Linked DNA regions of Cytobacillus luteolus. The protein of the gene in region 1 binds, or shares a complex with, the protein of each later gene. Links are inferred from orthologs where the notes say so. Each region holds a gene or a part of one and is shown on either strand. Other genes may lie near its edges.

Region 1 (7,469 bases):
TACCGCACTACCAAACCCACCTTGTAATACTGCTTCTTCAAGTGTTAAAACTGGAATGTTCTGAGCAAAGATCTCATGAAGCATAGTCTCATCCATTGGTTTGATGAATCTTGCATTTATCACTTTTACTGAAAAGTCTTCCTTTTCAAGTTGTTCAGCAGCCTCTAGCGCCATCGGAATGGTTGTACCAAAGGTAAGAATAATTGCATCTTCACCCTCTTTTACTACTTCCCATGAGCCGATTGGAATTGTTTTTAGCTCATCGTCCATTTTAACACCTAGTCCATTACCTCTTGCATAACGAAGTGCAATAGGACCATCATCATACTTTAATGCTGTATAAACTAAATGTTGACCCTCATTTTCGTCCTTTGGCATCATAAGAACCATATTAGGAATATGACGCATAAACGCAATATCAAACACACCTTGATGTGTTTCTCCATCTGCACCTACCAGCCCGGAACGGTCTATTCCGATAAAAACATTTAAGTTTTGCCTACAAATATCGTGAACAACTTGATCGTATGCACGTTGTAAGAATGTTGAATATATCGCTAAAAAAGGCTTCATATTTTGGGTTGCTAGTCCAGCTGCCATTGTGGTTGCATGTTGTTCGGCAATCCCTACGTCAAACATTCGGTCCGGGAATTCCTGAGCAAATTTTTCGAGCTTTGAACCAACAGGCATTGCAGGAGTTACAGCAACTATTCGTTCGTCCTCTCTAGCTACCTTTCTGACTGTTTCACTTACTAAAGCACTCCATGCTGGAGCTGTAGTAGTTGATTTAACGAAGTCCCCTGTCTCAATTTTATAAGGACCCGTACCGTGCCAAGTCCCAATCGTATCAGATTCAGCAGGGTGATAGCCTTTACCCTTCTTTGTTATAACATGTAAAAGCACTGGACCTTTTGTCTTTTTAGCATATTGAAGGTTACTAAATAAGTCTTCAAAGTTATGTCCATCAACTGGTCCTAAGTAAGTAAAGCCGAGTTCTTCAAAGAATACACCTGAAACTAGTAGATACTTGAGGCTATCCTTCACACGTTCAGCTGTTGTCGCAAGCTTTCCACCAACCGCTGGTATTTTTTTAAGTAGCATCTCTAGTTCATCTTTAACCCAATGGTATTTCCCTGCAGTACGTAAGCGACCTAATACTGAATGTAGTGCACCAACATTCGGTGCAATTGACATTTCATTATCATTTAAGATAACAATCATATCTTTCTTTTCATGTCCAATATGATTTAATGCTTCTAGTGCCATCCCGCCTGTTAATGCACCATCGCCGATAATTGGAATAACAAATTCCTTGGATTTCTTCAGATCTCTTGCAACCGCCATTCCCATTGCTGCAGATAAAGAAGTTGAACTATGGCCTGTTTCCCAAACATCATGCTCACTTTCAATACGCTTTGGAAACCCACATAATCCTTTATATTGTCTTAATGTATCAAATTCACAGGCTCTACCTGTAAGAATCTTATGAACATACGATTGATGACCAACATCCCAAAGAAACTTGTCTTTTGGACTCTCAAACTCCTTATGTAGTGCAATTGTTAATTCAACTACACCTAAATTAGGACCTATATGCCCTCCAGTAGCTGAAAGCTTCTCAATTAAAAATTGACGGATCTCAGAGCTAAGCTTTTCTAGCTGCTCATTGTTCATACTTTTTAGGAATTGAGGGCTTTTTATTGATGAAAGATCCAAATAGACCACTCACTTTCATTTAATTTCATTGTAATTTCCAATTAATTGAATCGATTTTAGTTCATTTTAATATAACTTTTTCTAATTGTAAAAATAGCCGTTAACACCTGCGTGATAACGGCAATTCTAAGTATATTGACATCAATCTGTTTTCACTATTTAAATAAAGATAATAGTTGCCGTATACTAATAGAATTTACCACTATGAGTATACCATAAACATTTTCTTGCCTCAATTTAATCCTTAATGATTACGTGTAGCAATCAAATCGCAAATCTTTAAAAGCTTATCTGTATTTTCTAACTCTATGCTAGCTAATATGTTTTTTGCTTCATCAATATGAAATGTTAACTTATCCTTCGCGCCTTCCATTGTAAGTAGAGATGGATAGGTACTTTTTTCATTAAGCTGATCACTGCCAACACGTTTACCTATATTCTCCTCAGTACCTTCAATATCAAGAATGTCATCTCTAATTTGAAAAGCTAGCCCAATGTGATAAGCAAAGCTTTCTAATTTTTGAATTTGGTCATTTCTTGCCTTTGAAAGAATAGCACCAGCAATTACACTAAACGCTAGCATCTTCCCTGTTTTATGGATATGGATATACTCTAACTCTTCTAAGCTTAAGTTCTTCCCTTCTCCCTCCATATCAGCAATTTGACCGCCTACCATCCCTTCAGGCCCTGCTGCCTTTGCTAGGTTAGTAATAAGGTCTAGCTTCATTTGTGGTGTAACCTCTGAATGATCCATATCTGATATCAGTTGAAAACTGTATGTAAGCAGTCCATCTCCCGCTAATATTGCATTTGCTTCTCCAAATACCTTATGATTTGTCGGTTTTCCCCTTCTTAAATCATCATCGTCCATACTTGGTAAATCATCATGGATAAGAGAATAGGTATGAATCATTTCAATTGCACAGGCAACAGGTAAGCCAATTTCGAAACAATTTTTGAAACTATCAAGGGTAGCAAATAATAATAATGGTCTTATTCTCTTACCCCCAGCTTTTAGTGAATACATCATCGCTTCTTTTAATACTTCTGGTGAATGCAAGCGTTCAATCATAACAGGAAGACTTGCTTCAATCATCTCTTTATTTTGAGCAAGGAACTTTTCAAAATCTGATGTGGTCACTCTATTCATCCCCCTGAATAGTGAAGGGCTCTAGCTTTCCATCTTCGCGTAAAATTTGATCCATTTGTTTCTCAACGTTTTGAAGCTTATCATGACACAGCTTTGATAATTTCATTCCTTCTTGAAAGTAACTAATCGCTTTTTCAAGAGGAACATCGCCTTCTTCTAATCGTTCTACAATCTCTTCTAACTTTTCCATGGCATCTTCAAATGTCATTTGTTTTTCTTCAGTCATGTAATGTCCTCTCCTCTACACCAACAACTTTACAATCAATTTTACCATCCTGTAACTGTACGCTTAAAGACTCCCCAGCTTTTACACCCTTCACACTCTTCACCAGTGCTTCCTGCTGATCATATACCAGACTGTAGCCTCGTTCCATTATCTTCAAAGGACTTAATGCCTCTAATTTTGAAAGGGTAGAAGAAAACATAAATTGTTTTTGATTTACAATTTGTTTCACTTCTTTTTGCAATATTTTCTTAACCTGCAAGAAACGTTCATTTGCCTTTTTGATTTGCTCCTCAGGGTGATTATGTTCAAGTCGAACGGATAACCGTTCAAATTTCTCCTGGTTTCTTTCTAAGTTTCTCGTTCCCGCTCTTTCTAATCGTTCGTATAGGCGGTCAAGCTGTTGTTCCTTTTGTACATAAAGATTTTTTGGATGCCTGAAAGCATAGGAATTTTGTAATTTATTAAACCGTTCTTGTTCATAGCCAATTGTGGACTTAAGTGCTCTAATTAAACGTGTTTTCCTTGATAAAAGCTTATCCGCTAAATCTACCATATGTGGTACTGCAAGCTCAGCAGCTGCAGTCGGGGTTGGTGCACGTAAATCCGCCACAAAATCTGCTATTGTAAAATCAGTCTCGTGTCCGACAGCTGATATTACTGGAACTTCGGATTTAAAAATTTCCCTGGCAACGACTTCTTCATTAAATGCCCACAGTTCTTCTATAGATCCTCCACCTCTACCAACGATTAAAACGTCTAAGTAACCTAAGTTATTTGCTGTAGAAATGGCATTAGCAATAGAAGAAGGAGCGTTTTGTCCTTGAACTAAAGCAGGGAGGATAATCACTTTCCCGATTGGATAACGCCTCTTTATGGTAGTTAAAATATCTCGTATAGCTGCACCTGTTGGCGAAGTAATGACTCCAATATATGTTGGGAATTTTGGGATTGGTTTTTTATAATCTGAATGAAATAGACCTTCTTGTTCTAGCTGTTTTTTTAGCTGTTCGAAGGCTAAGTATAAATTACCAATCCCATCAGGTTGCATCTCTTTTACATAAATTTGATAATTTCCATTACTTTCAAAAACAGAAATTTCTCCCCTAATTAGCACCTTCATGCCATCCTCAGGTGTGAATTTCATGTTACGGTTTTGGCCAGAAAACATGACTGCTTGTATTCTGGCATTTTGGTCCTTTATCGTAAAATACATATGCCCACGACTGTGGGCCTTAAAGTTCGAAATTTCCCCCTTCACTAATACATCCTGAAGGTGTGGATCAACATCAAATTTACGTTTTATGTATTTGGTTAAAGCTGTAACGGTTAGGTACCTAACTTCACTCATAAAAAAACCCCTTGAGAGCCTATATATTACTCATTTGCTCTGAACTTGTTTTTGCTGATAAAATTGTATTGTAAAGTAGCATTGTAATTGTCATTGGACCAACCCCACCTGGGACAGGTGTAATGTACCCGGCAACATGACTTGCATCTTCAAATAACACATCGCCAACAAGTTTTCCTGTATCGAGACGATTAACGCCTACATCAATTACCACTGCACCTTCTTTTATATATTCACCATCGATAAAGTGGGCTTTACCTACTGCTACAATAAGAATATCCGCTTGTTTTGTGATTTCTTTGAGATTCGTTGTTCTTGAATGACAATAAGTAACAGTAGCATTTTCCTTTAAGAAAAGTTGTCCTACTGGCTTACCAACTATATTACTTCTACCAATAACGACCACATGTTTTCCAGCAATCGGTATTTGTTTTGATTTAACCATTTCTACAATTCCAAATGGTGTACAAGGTAGAAACGCGTCTTGACCTGTCATCATTCTGCCTACATTTATTGGGTGAAATCCATCTACATCTTTATTAGGTGAAATATGCTCGATAACAGCCAATTCATTAATGTGTTTTGGTAAAGGTAATTGTACAAGAATTCCGTGCACTTCTGGATCATTGTTCAGCTTTGTTATTTCGTTTAGTAAATTCGTTTCAGTCATGGTTTCTGGAAATTCGAGTAATGTGGAATGTATTCCTGTGTCATTACAAGCTTTTTGTTTTGCTGTAACATATGATCTAGATGCGGGGTTATCTCCTACTAAAATTACAGTTAATCCTGGTATGATTCCTGTTTCTTTTAAACGTAGTACGTCTTCTGAAATTCTACCTCTTATTTCTGCTGCAACCTCTTTACCACTAATAATTTGAGCTGTCATCTGAATCTCTCCCTATATGTATTGTATTTTTTATATAAAAACTTACAAAGACAGATGAAACTAGACTAACTAAACAAATCTTTATATTGCACTCTTAATAAAGTCCGTTGATTTCCGGTCCAGGCACTTGCTTTCCGCGGGGAGGAAGTCGAGCCTCCTCAACCTTCGGTCTGCGGGGTCTCGACCTTTCCTCTACTTCCCGCAGGAGTCAAGTGCCTTCCCCTCCAATCAACTTAGAGCCTGAAATTTAAACAACAAACCATACGAAAGAGCATTTATAATGTTTCTTTTACTTTTGATAAGATACTATTAATAAAGCGACTTGAACTGTCATCCCCAAATGTTTTTGCTAGTTCGATTGCTTCGTCCATGCTTACGTTTACTGGTATTTCCTCGATATATTTCATTTCAAAAATGGCCATGCGGAGTAAGGAACGATCTACATTAGCTACGCGCTCTAGTGTCCATTTCTCCAAGTTAGCACGTAGTATGGTATCTATCTCTTCTTTGTTTTCAACTACCCCTAAAACAAGCTGCTCTAGAAAAGGATCGCTTTCTTCCCCTTCCATTAACACATTTGTGATAACTTCTCTTGGGTCATTGTCACTTAAATCTATTTGAAATAGAGCCTGTAGTGCTCTTTCTCTTGCTGTACGTCGTTTCATTTACTCTTTTCTCCTTTATGTACGAAGTTTGTCGACTATTCCACTTTAGATAATAGCATATTTTTCTTTTATAATAAAATAGGGGTCAACGCAAAATGCGCAGACCCCCATAGGTTAATAAATTTTGTTTACATTTCTTGTTCGTATTGCTGCTCTTGCTTTTGGTTTTCAAACAATACACCAACAACATGAATATTAACTTCGTCGATTTCTAGTGCCGTCATATTTAACAGTGCTTGACGAATATTATCTTGAACCTTTTGAGCAACGTTAGGAATAGAAATCCCAAACTTCATTGCACAGAAAACATCAATTGTAATACCGTTATCTGTTAAATCTACTTTTACACCTTTACCGTGATTCTTCTTACCAAGTCTTTCAGCTACACCAGATGCAAAATTTCCTCTCATCTGTGCTACGCCATCTACTTCAGAAGCTGCAATTCCTGCGATAACTTCAATCACTTCTGGTGCAATTTCAACTTTACCTAAGCTATTGTTACCTTGATTCATTTCTAACACGTTATTCTCTGACATAACTAGCACCTCCAGTAATAGTTTATGACTTCATTACCTCATATAATTCAAGAAACTTTGTATTAAAGTGACCATCTACAAACTTTTCATGATTTAGTAGCTTTAAATGAAACGGGATTGTCGTGTGAACACCAGGACCTTCAATGACAAATTCACTTAATGCACGCTTCATTCTAGCAATTGCTTCTTCTCTAGTTGCACCGTATGTAATTAATTTTGCAACCATCGAATCGTAAAATGGTGGAATCACATAGCCTGGATATACTGCTGAATCAACACGAACTCCTAATCCACCAGGAGGTAAGTACATTTCAATTTTTCCAGGTGAAGGCATGAAATTCTTTTCAGGATTCTCTGCATTTATCCTACACTCAATCGACCAACCAGTAAAGGTTACATCTTCTTGCGTAATAGATAACTTTTCATTAGAAGCCACTTTAATTTGTTCCTTAATTAGGTCAACGCCCGTAACCATCTCTGTTACAGGGTGTTCTACTTGAATACGAGTGTTCATCTCCATGAAGTAGAATTTATTTGCATTGTGATCGTAAATAAACTCAACTGTTCCAGCACCAGAATAATTAACTGCTGCTGCTGCCTTAACAGCAGCTTCTCCCATTTTTTCTCTTGTCGTAGCATCAAGAGCTGGAGATGGAGTTTCCTCAACCAACTTTTGTAATCGGCGTTGAATGGAGCAATCACGTTCACCTAAGTGTATCACATTTCCGAAATTATCTGCTAATACTTGTATTTCAACATGACGGAAATCCTGTATGTACTTTTCAATATATACACCTGGATTTCCAAATGCAGTGGCTGCTTCTTGTTGAGTTATATTGATTCCTTTTACTAACTCTTCCTCTGTTTTAGCAACGCGGATCCCTTTTCCACCGCCACCTGCAGTTGCCTTAATGATGACAGGATAACCCATCTCGTTAGCCA
Region 2 (7,310 bases), on another replicon or contig:
CTTTAACACCAAGTGTATAGTTACCACGGCCATCAAAAGATTTCTTAGAAATACCACGGAAGTCACGTACACGTGGAAGAGAAACTGAAATTAGTTTATCTATGAATTGATACATACGCTCACCGCGTAATGTAACTTTAGCACCGATAGGCATACCTTCACGTAAGCGGAAACCTGCGATAGATTTCTTAGCTTTTGTTACTACAGGCTTTTGACCAGTAATTGTAGCTAATTCCTCAACAGCTGTATCTAATGCTTTTGAATTAGCAACCGCATCACCAATACCCATGTTGATAACGATCTTTTCTAGTTTAGGAACTTCCATAACTGAAGAATAGTTAAACTTGCTCATTAAAGCAGGTGTAATGTCATTCTGAAATTTTTCTTTTAGGCGGTTCATTTCAGTACCTCCTTTCTTCTACTATTTATCTAATAATTCACCAGATTTTTTTGCAACACGTACCTTTTTGCCATCTTCTACTTTAAATCCAACTCTTGTAGGAGTTCCTGATTTAGGATCTAATGGCATTACATTTGATACATGGATAGCTGCTTCTTTATTAATGATTCCACCTTGTGGGTTTGCTTGTGATGGTTTAGAGTGTTTTTTAACAATGTTCACACCTTCAACAAGTACACGGTCTTTCTTTGGGTAAGCCTCAAGGATTACACCTTGTTTACCTTTATCTTTTCCAGAGATAACTTGAACTTTATCACCTTTTTTTACATGCATCTAACTCGCACCTCCTTAAAAGGCATTTCTTTAATTGATTTATAATACTTCCGGAGCTAATGAAACGATTTTCATAAAGTTATTGTCACGTAATTCACGTGCTACAGGTCCGAAGATACGAGTTCCACGTGGACCCTTGTCATCACGGATAATTACGCAAGCATTTTCATCAAAACGAATATATGATCCATCATTACGACGTACTCCGCGTTTTGTACGAACAATTACCGCTTTAACTACGTCACCTTTTTTAACAACGCCTCCTGGTGTTGCTTGTTTTACTGTACAAACAATAACATCACCAATATTTGCTGTCTTACGACCTGAACCACCTAGAACTTTAATTGTAAGAACTTCACGAGCTCCAGAGTTGTCAGCTACTTTTAAACGAGTTTCTTGTTGAATCATTATGAAACCTCCCTTCGGATTTGTGATTTATCCGAACATATATTAGATAATAACTGCTTTTTCTACAACTTCAATTAAACGGAAGCGTTTTGTTGCAGATAACGGACGAGTCTCCATAATTTTTACGATATCGCCAGTTTTTGCTTCGTTATTCTCATCATGAGCTTTGAATTTTTTAGAATACTTTACGCGCTTCCCGTAAAGTGAATGTTTCTTATAGGTTTCTACAAGAACTGTGACTGTCTTATCCATCTTGTCAGACACGACACGACCAGTATAGACTTTGCGTTGGTTGCGTTCACTCATTTAGCAAACCCTCCTCTCTGGTTAACGATTATTAACGCCGATCTCTCTCTCACGGATAACAGTTTTCATACGAGCGATCGATTTACGAACTTCACGAATACGAGCTGTGTTCTCAAGCTGACCAGTAGCTAACTGGAAGCGTAGGTTGAATAGCTCTTCTTTTAAAGATTTAACTTTTTGTTCAATTTCGGCAGTGGTTAATTCACGAATTTCTTTTGGATTACTCATTTGATTCACCACCAATTTCTTCACGTTTTACAAACTTAGTTTTGATTGGTAGCTTATGAGATGCTAAACGAAGTGCCTCTCTTGCTACTTCTTCAGATACACCTGAAATTTCAAACATTATTTTACCCGGTTTTACAACAGCTACCCATCCTTCAGGCGCCCCTTTACCGGATCCCATACGTACCTCTAAAGGTTTTGCTGTGTACGGCTTAGAAGGGAAAATTTTAATCCATACTTTACCGCCACGTTTCATATAACGAGTCATTGCGATACGAGCTGCCTCAATCTGACGGTTCGTAATCCATGATGCTTCAAGTGCTTGAATACCATATTCACCGAAGTGAACCTCAGTACCACCTTTAGCATTACCACGCATTTTCCCGCGGTGTTCTCTACGATACTTAACGCGTTTTGGCATTAACATAATTAATTTCCTCCTTCCTCAGTTTTCTTTCTCGTAGGAAGGACCTCTCCACGATAAATCCAAACTTTAACTCCGATTTTACCGTATGTTGTATCTGCCTCTGCAGTGCCATAGTCAATATCAGCACGAAGTGTATGAAGAGGAACTGTTCCTTCACTATAATGTTCAGAACGAGCGATATCTGCACCGCCTAGACGACCAGAAACCATTGTTTTAATTCCTTTTGCACCAGCGCGCATTGCACGTTGGATAACTTGCTTTTGTGCACGACGGAAAGATACACGGTTTTCTAATTGACGAGCGATGTTTTCAGCAACAAGAATTGCTTCCATATCTGCTCTTTTGATTTCAAGAATATTGATGTGTACACGTTTACCAGTTAATTGGTTTAACGCTTTACGAAGTGCTTCAACCTCTGTACCACCTTTACCAATTACCATACCTGGTTTAGCAGTGTGAACAGTTACGTTTACACGGTTAGCAGCACGTTCGATTTCTATTTTAGATACTGAAGCATCATGTAGACGCTTAGCGATATACTCACGAATCTTAAGGTCTTCATGTAATAAGTCTGCATAATCTTTGCCTGCGTACCATTTTGATTCCCAATCACGGATAACTCCGATACGCAAACCTATAGGATTAACTTTTTGACCCACTGATTATCCCTCCTTCTTTTCTGATACCACGATTGTAATGTGGCTAGTACGTTTGTTAATTTGTGAAGCACGACCCATTGCACGTGGACGGAAACGTTTCAATGTTGGACCTTCATTAACAAAAGCATCTGTAATTACTAGGTTATTAGCGTCCATTTCGTAGTTATGTTCTGCATTTGCAATTGCAGAGTTAAGTACTTTCTCTACAATTGGAGAAGCAGCCTTAGGCGTATGGCGTAGGATCGCCACTGCCTCACCTACTTGCTTACCTCGAATTAAATCTATCACTAAACGTGCTTTACGAGGAGCAATACGAACTGTGTTTGCAACAGCTTTAGCTTGCATAATAAATGCCTCCTCTCATTAGCGTCTTGTTTTCTTATCGTCATTTGCGTGGCCTTTATACGTACGGGTAGGTGCGAATTCACCTAGTTTGTGACCAACCATATCTTCCGTAACATATACTGGTACATGCTTACGACCATCATAAACAGCAATTGTGTGACCAATAAATTGAGGGAAAATCGTTGAACGACGAGACCAAGTTTTGATAACTTGTTTCTTTTCAGTTTCATTCATTTTCTCAACTTTAACCATTAAATGATCATCAACAAAAGGTCCTTTTTTTAAGCTGCGACCCATATGTGAACCTCCCTTCGTGATTGCCCTACGGTTCCTGTGAACCGTAGCTCAACCCCGTTATTTTTTACGACGACGTACGATGAACTTATCTGATTTGTTCTTCTTCTTACGAGTTTTCGCTCCAAGTGTTGGTTTACCCCAAGGAGACATTGGTGACTTACGTCCGATTGGTGCTTTACCTTCACCACCACCGTGTGGGTGATCGTTCGGGTTCATTACAGATCCACGTACTGTTGGGCGTTTGCCTAACCAACGAGAACGACCTGCTTTACCAATGTTAATAAGTTCGTGTTGTTCGTTACCAACTTGGCCGATAGAAGCACGGCAAGTAGCAAGAATCATACGTACTTCACCTGAGTTTAAACGTACAAGTACGTATTTACCTTCTTTACCAAGAACTTGAGCAGAAGTACCAGCAGAACGAACTAATTGTCCACCTTTACCAGGCTTTAACTCAATGTTATGGATAACTGTACCAACAGGAATGTTAGCAAGTGGAAGTGCATTACCTACTTTAATATCAGCTTCAGGACCAGACATTACTTCTAAACCTACTACTAAGTTCTTAGGAGCAAGGATGTAACGTTTTTCTCCATCAACATAATTGATTAAAGCGATATTTGCTGAACGGTTTGGATCGTACTCGATTGTAGCAACGCGTCCAGGTATACCATCTTTATCACGTTTGAAATCGATGATACGGTATTGACGTTTATGTCCGCCACCTTGGTGACGTACAGTTAATTTACCTTGGTTATTACGTCCGCCTTTTCTGTGTAAAGGCGCTAATAATGATTTCTCTGGAGTAGCAGTTGTGATTTCTGCGAAATCAGAAACTGTCATTCCACGACGACCATTTGAGGTTGGTTTATACTTTTTTATCGCCATCTCTATTTCCCTCCTTCACTAATAGACTTATACTTCAAAGAATTCGATTTCTTTGCTATCAGCTGTTAATTTTACGATTGCTTTTCTACGACGGTTAGTGTAACCACTGTGACGTCCCATACGCTTAAATTTACCTTTATAGTTCATGATGTTAACTTTTTCTACATCGACACCGAAGATTTGCTCGATAGCGTCTTTAACTTCAGTCTTGTTAGCTTTAACATCAACATCAAACGTATATTTCTTTTCAGACATTAAGTCAGTTGAACGTTCAGTAATAACGGGGCGCTTAATAATATCACGAGGATCTCTCATTATGCAAGCACCTCCTCTACTTTTTCCACCGCAGCTTTAGTCATGATAAGCTTATCGTGGTTAAGAACATCAAGAACATTGATTCCGTTAGCAGTAACAACAGTTACTCCAGGAATGTTACGTGCTGATAATGCAACAGACTCATTTACATCACCTGTTACGATTAACGCCTTACGTTCTACTGATAATCCTTTTAGAATTGCAGACATTTCTTTAGTCTTTGGTGCTTCTAAAGTTAGGTTATCTAATACTAGTAAGTTGTTCTCTAATACTTTTGACGATAATGCTGATCTAACAGCTAAACGACGTACTTTTTTAGGTAATTTGAAGCTGTAGCTTCTTGGTGTAGGACCGAATACGATTCCGCCTCCACGCCATTGTGGTGAACGAATAGATCCTTGACGAGCGCGACCTGTACCTTTTTGTTTCCAAGGTTTGCGTCCTCCGCCACGTACTTCTGAACGAATTTTTGTTTTATGAGTTCCTTGACGTAAGGAAGCTCTTTGCATAATAACTGCTTCAAATAACACATGATTATTAGGTTCAATTCCGAATACCGAATCATTTAATTCGATTTCTCCTAAAGTTGAACCAGTTTGGCTATACAATGCAACTTTTGGCATTTGCATTTCCTCCTTTCTTAAAGAGATTATTTCGATTTAACCGCACTTTTAACAGTGATTAGAGCTTTTCTTGGTCCAGGAACGTTCCCTTTAACAAGAAGTAAGTTACGCTCAGTATCAACCTTAACAATTTGTAAGTTTTGAACTGTTACGCGCTCTCCACCCATGCGACCAGGTAATAGTTTGTTTTTGAATACGCGGTTTGGAGCAACAGGTCCCATTGACCCTGGGCGACGGTGGTAACGTGAACCGTGAGACATTGGTCCGCGTGATTGTCCATGGCGTTTGATTGAACCTTGGAAACCTTTACCTTTTGAAATTCCTGTTACATCTACCATATCTCCTTCAGCGAAGATATTTACGTTAACTTCCTGACCTACTTCGTAACCAGCAACCTCAATTCCGCGAATTTCGCGTAAGAAGCGCTTAGGTGCTGTATTCGCTTTTGCAACATGACCTTTTGCAGGTTTGTTAGAAAGCTTTTCTCTCTTATCTTCGAAACCTAATTGAATAGCTTCGTAACCATCGCTTTCAACAGATTTTGTCTGAAGAACAACGTTTGGAGTAGCTTCGATAACAGTTACAGGAACAAGTTCACCGTTTTCTACGAATACTTGAGTCATACCGATTTTTCTACCTAAGATTCCTTTGGTCATTAGTTACACCTCCTATATTTTTAACATGTATTTTATAGTTTAATTTCGATGTCTACACCAGACGGTAAATCTAAACGCATTAACGCATCAACAGTTTGTGGTGTTGGGTTAACGATGTCGATTAAACGTTTGTGTGTACGCATTTCGAATTGCTCACGAGAATCTTTATATTTGTGTACCGCACGAAGAATCGTATAAATTGATTTCTCAGTTGGAAGCGGAATTGGTCCAGATACAGCTGCACCAGAACGTTTCGCAGTTTCTACGATTTTTTCAGCAGACTGATCAAGAATTCTGTGATCATACGCCTTTAAACGAATACGAATTTTTTGTTTTGCCATTATTTTCCCTCCTTTATTCGCCTACTTTTAAAATAGACTTTCTCCGTGGAAATTTCCTTACACTCGCCATGGCAAAGCGGCCGGGTGTATCAGCAACCTTCCACATCATCGCAGTCAAAGACCAACATTCACTATTATATAATAATATAATAGGTAAATGCAACATAAAATATATTTTTATGCATGTCTTACGCACTTTTTTCATTATACATACCTATTAAGCTGTTTTCAAGTTTTCTAGGATTAATAGTTGAAGTTATATAATGGAAGAAAGTGATGTTTTAGCACGCTAATATATTCTTGTATGGATATAAGTTTCTTTAATGATGAAGGGTTAAGAGAAGTTGATTTTGTTAAAGGGGTAAATTTGTTTCTTGGTTCTATGGAGTAATAGAACTCCATCCAATTAATTATATATCGTTTTATCGATCTTTGTTTTAGGGGTAAGCTATTTTTATAGGCTGATAAGTCTTTTTATCGACCTAAAATATAGGGTTTGAACTAGTTTTTGAGCTGATAAATCATATATCGACCAATGTTTTATATTGCAGACTACAATATATGTTACCAGAGCTACCAGGTCATCTTCACTCAAATATATAATTACCTGATTATCAAGTTCCTTCTATATTATATATAACAACCATGATTTACTCCAAGCACCCTACAAGCCAATCCAAATAAAAAACAGGAAACCCGAAGGCCTCCTGTTTATAGTGTAATAAGAATTACTCTTGGATTGAAGCTACAACGCCAGCTCCAACAGTACGTCCACCCTCACGGATAGAGAATTTAGTTCCTTCTTCAATCGCAACTGAAGCGATTAGTTCAACAGTCATTTCGATGTTGTCACCAGGCATAACCATTTCTACGCCTTCAGGAAGGTTACAAATACCAGTTACGTCAGTTGTACGGAAGTAGAACTGAGGACGGTAGTTTGTGAAGAATGGAGTGTGACGTCCACCCTCTTCTTTAGATAATACATAAACTTCTGCTTTGAACTTTGTGTGTGGTTTGATTGTACCTGGTTTAGCAAGTACTTGACCACGTTGGATGTCATCACGTGAAACTCCACGAAGTAGAGCTC

Evidence for each region.
Region 2: the proteins of nusB (region 1) and rpsJ are in contact, whole or in part, in a solved structure (PDB 3D3B), measured with the Escherichia coli proteins. The link is inferred for Cytobacillus luteolus from one-to-one orthologs.

What each region holds. Positions count from the first base shown.
Region 1 is NZ_JAGGKM010000003.1:21,915-29,383, reverse strand. Bases 4,297-7,196 are described here. They hold nusB (transcription antitermination factor NusB), read right to left. Parts: upstream 5,992-7,196; coding sequence 5,602-5,991; downstream 4,297-5,601. Other genes in these bases: accC (acetyl-CoA carboxylase biotin carboxylase subunit), read right to left, coding at 6,550-7,196; J2Z26_RS08495 (Asp23/Gls24 family envelope stress response protein), read right to left, coding at 6,120-6,527; folD (bifunctional methylenetetrahydrofolate dehydrogenase/methenyltetrahydrofolate cyclohydrolase FolD), read right to left, coding at 4,460-5,326; xseA (exodeoxyribonuclease VII large subunit), read right to left, coding at 4,297-4,440. Also shown: dxs (1-deoxy-D-xylulose-5-phosphate synthase), read right to left, coding at 1-1,716; J2Z26_RS08520 (polyprenyl synthetase family protein), read right to left, coding at 1,961-2,857; J2Z26_RS08515 (exodeoxyribonuclease VII small subunit), read right to left, coding at 2,859-3,092; more of xseA, read right to left, coding at 3,085-4,296; more of accC, read right to left, coding at 7,197-7,469. UniProt on the Escherichia coli protein: Part of the processive rRNA transcription and antitermination complex (rrnTAC). The complex forms an RNA-chaperone ring around the RNA exit tunnel of RNA polymerase (RNAP).
Region 2 is NZ_JAGGKM010000011.1:34,293-41,602, reverse strand. What follows is about bases 4,570-7,310. They hold rpsJ (30S ribosomal protein S10), read right to left. Parts: upstream 6,224-7,310; coding sequence 5,915-6,223; downstream 4,570-5,914. Other genes in these bases: tuf (elongation factor Tu), read right to left, coding at 6,952-7,310; rplC (50S ribosomal protein L3), read right to left, coding at 5,253-5,882; rplD (50S ribosomal protein L4), read right to left, coding at 4,603-5,226; rplW (50S ribosomal protein L23), read right to left, coding at 4,570-4,603. In the rest of the region: rplE (50S ribosomal protein L5), read right to left, coding at 1-400; rplX (50S ribosomal protein L24), read right to left, coding at 422-733; rplN (50S ribosomal protein L14), read right to left, coding at 773-1,141; rpsQ (30S ribosomal protein S17), read right to left, coding at 1,184-1,447; rpmC (50S ribosomal protein L29), read right to left, coding at 1,469-1,675; rplP (50S ribosomal protein L16), read right to left, coding at 1,668-2,099; rpsC (30S ribosomal protein S3), read right to left, coding at 2,102-2,758; rplV (50S ribosomal protein L22), read right to left, coding at 2,762-3,103; rpsS (30S ribosomal protein S19), read right to left, coding at 3,122-3,400; rplB (50S ribosomal protein L2), read right to left, coding at 3,458-4,288; more of rplW, read right to left, coding at 4,316-4,569. UniProt on the Escherichia coli protein: Involved in the binding of tRNA to the ribosomes. Part of the processive rRNA transcription and antitermination complex (rrnTAC). The complex forms an RNA-chaperone ring around the RNA exit tunnel of RNA polymerase (RNAP).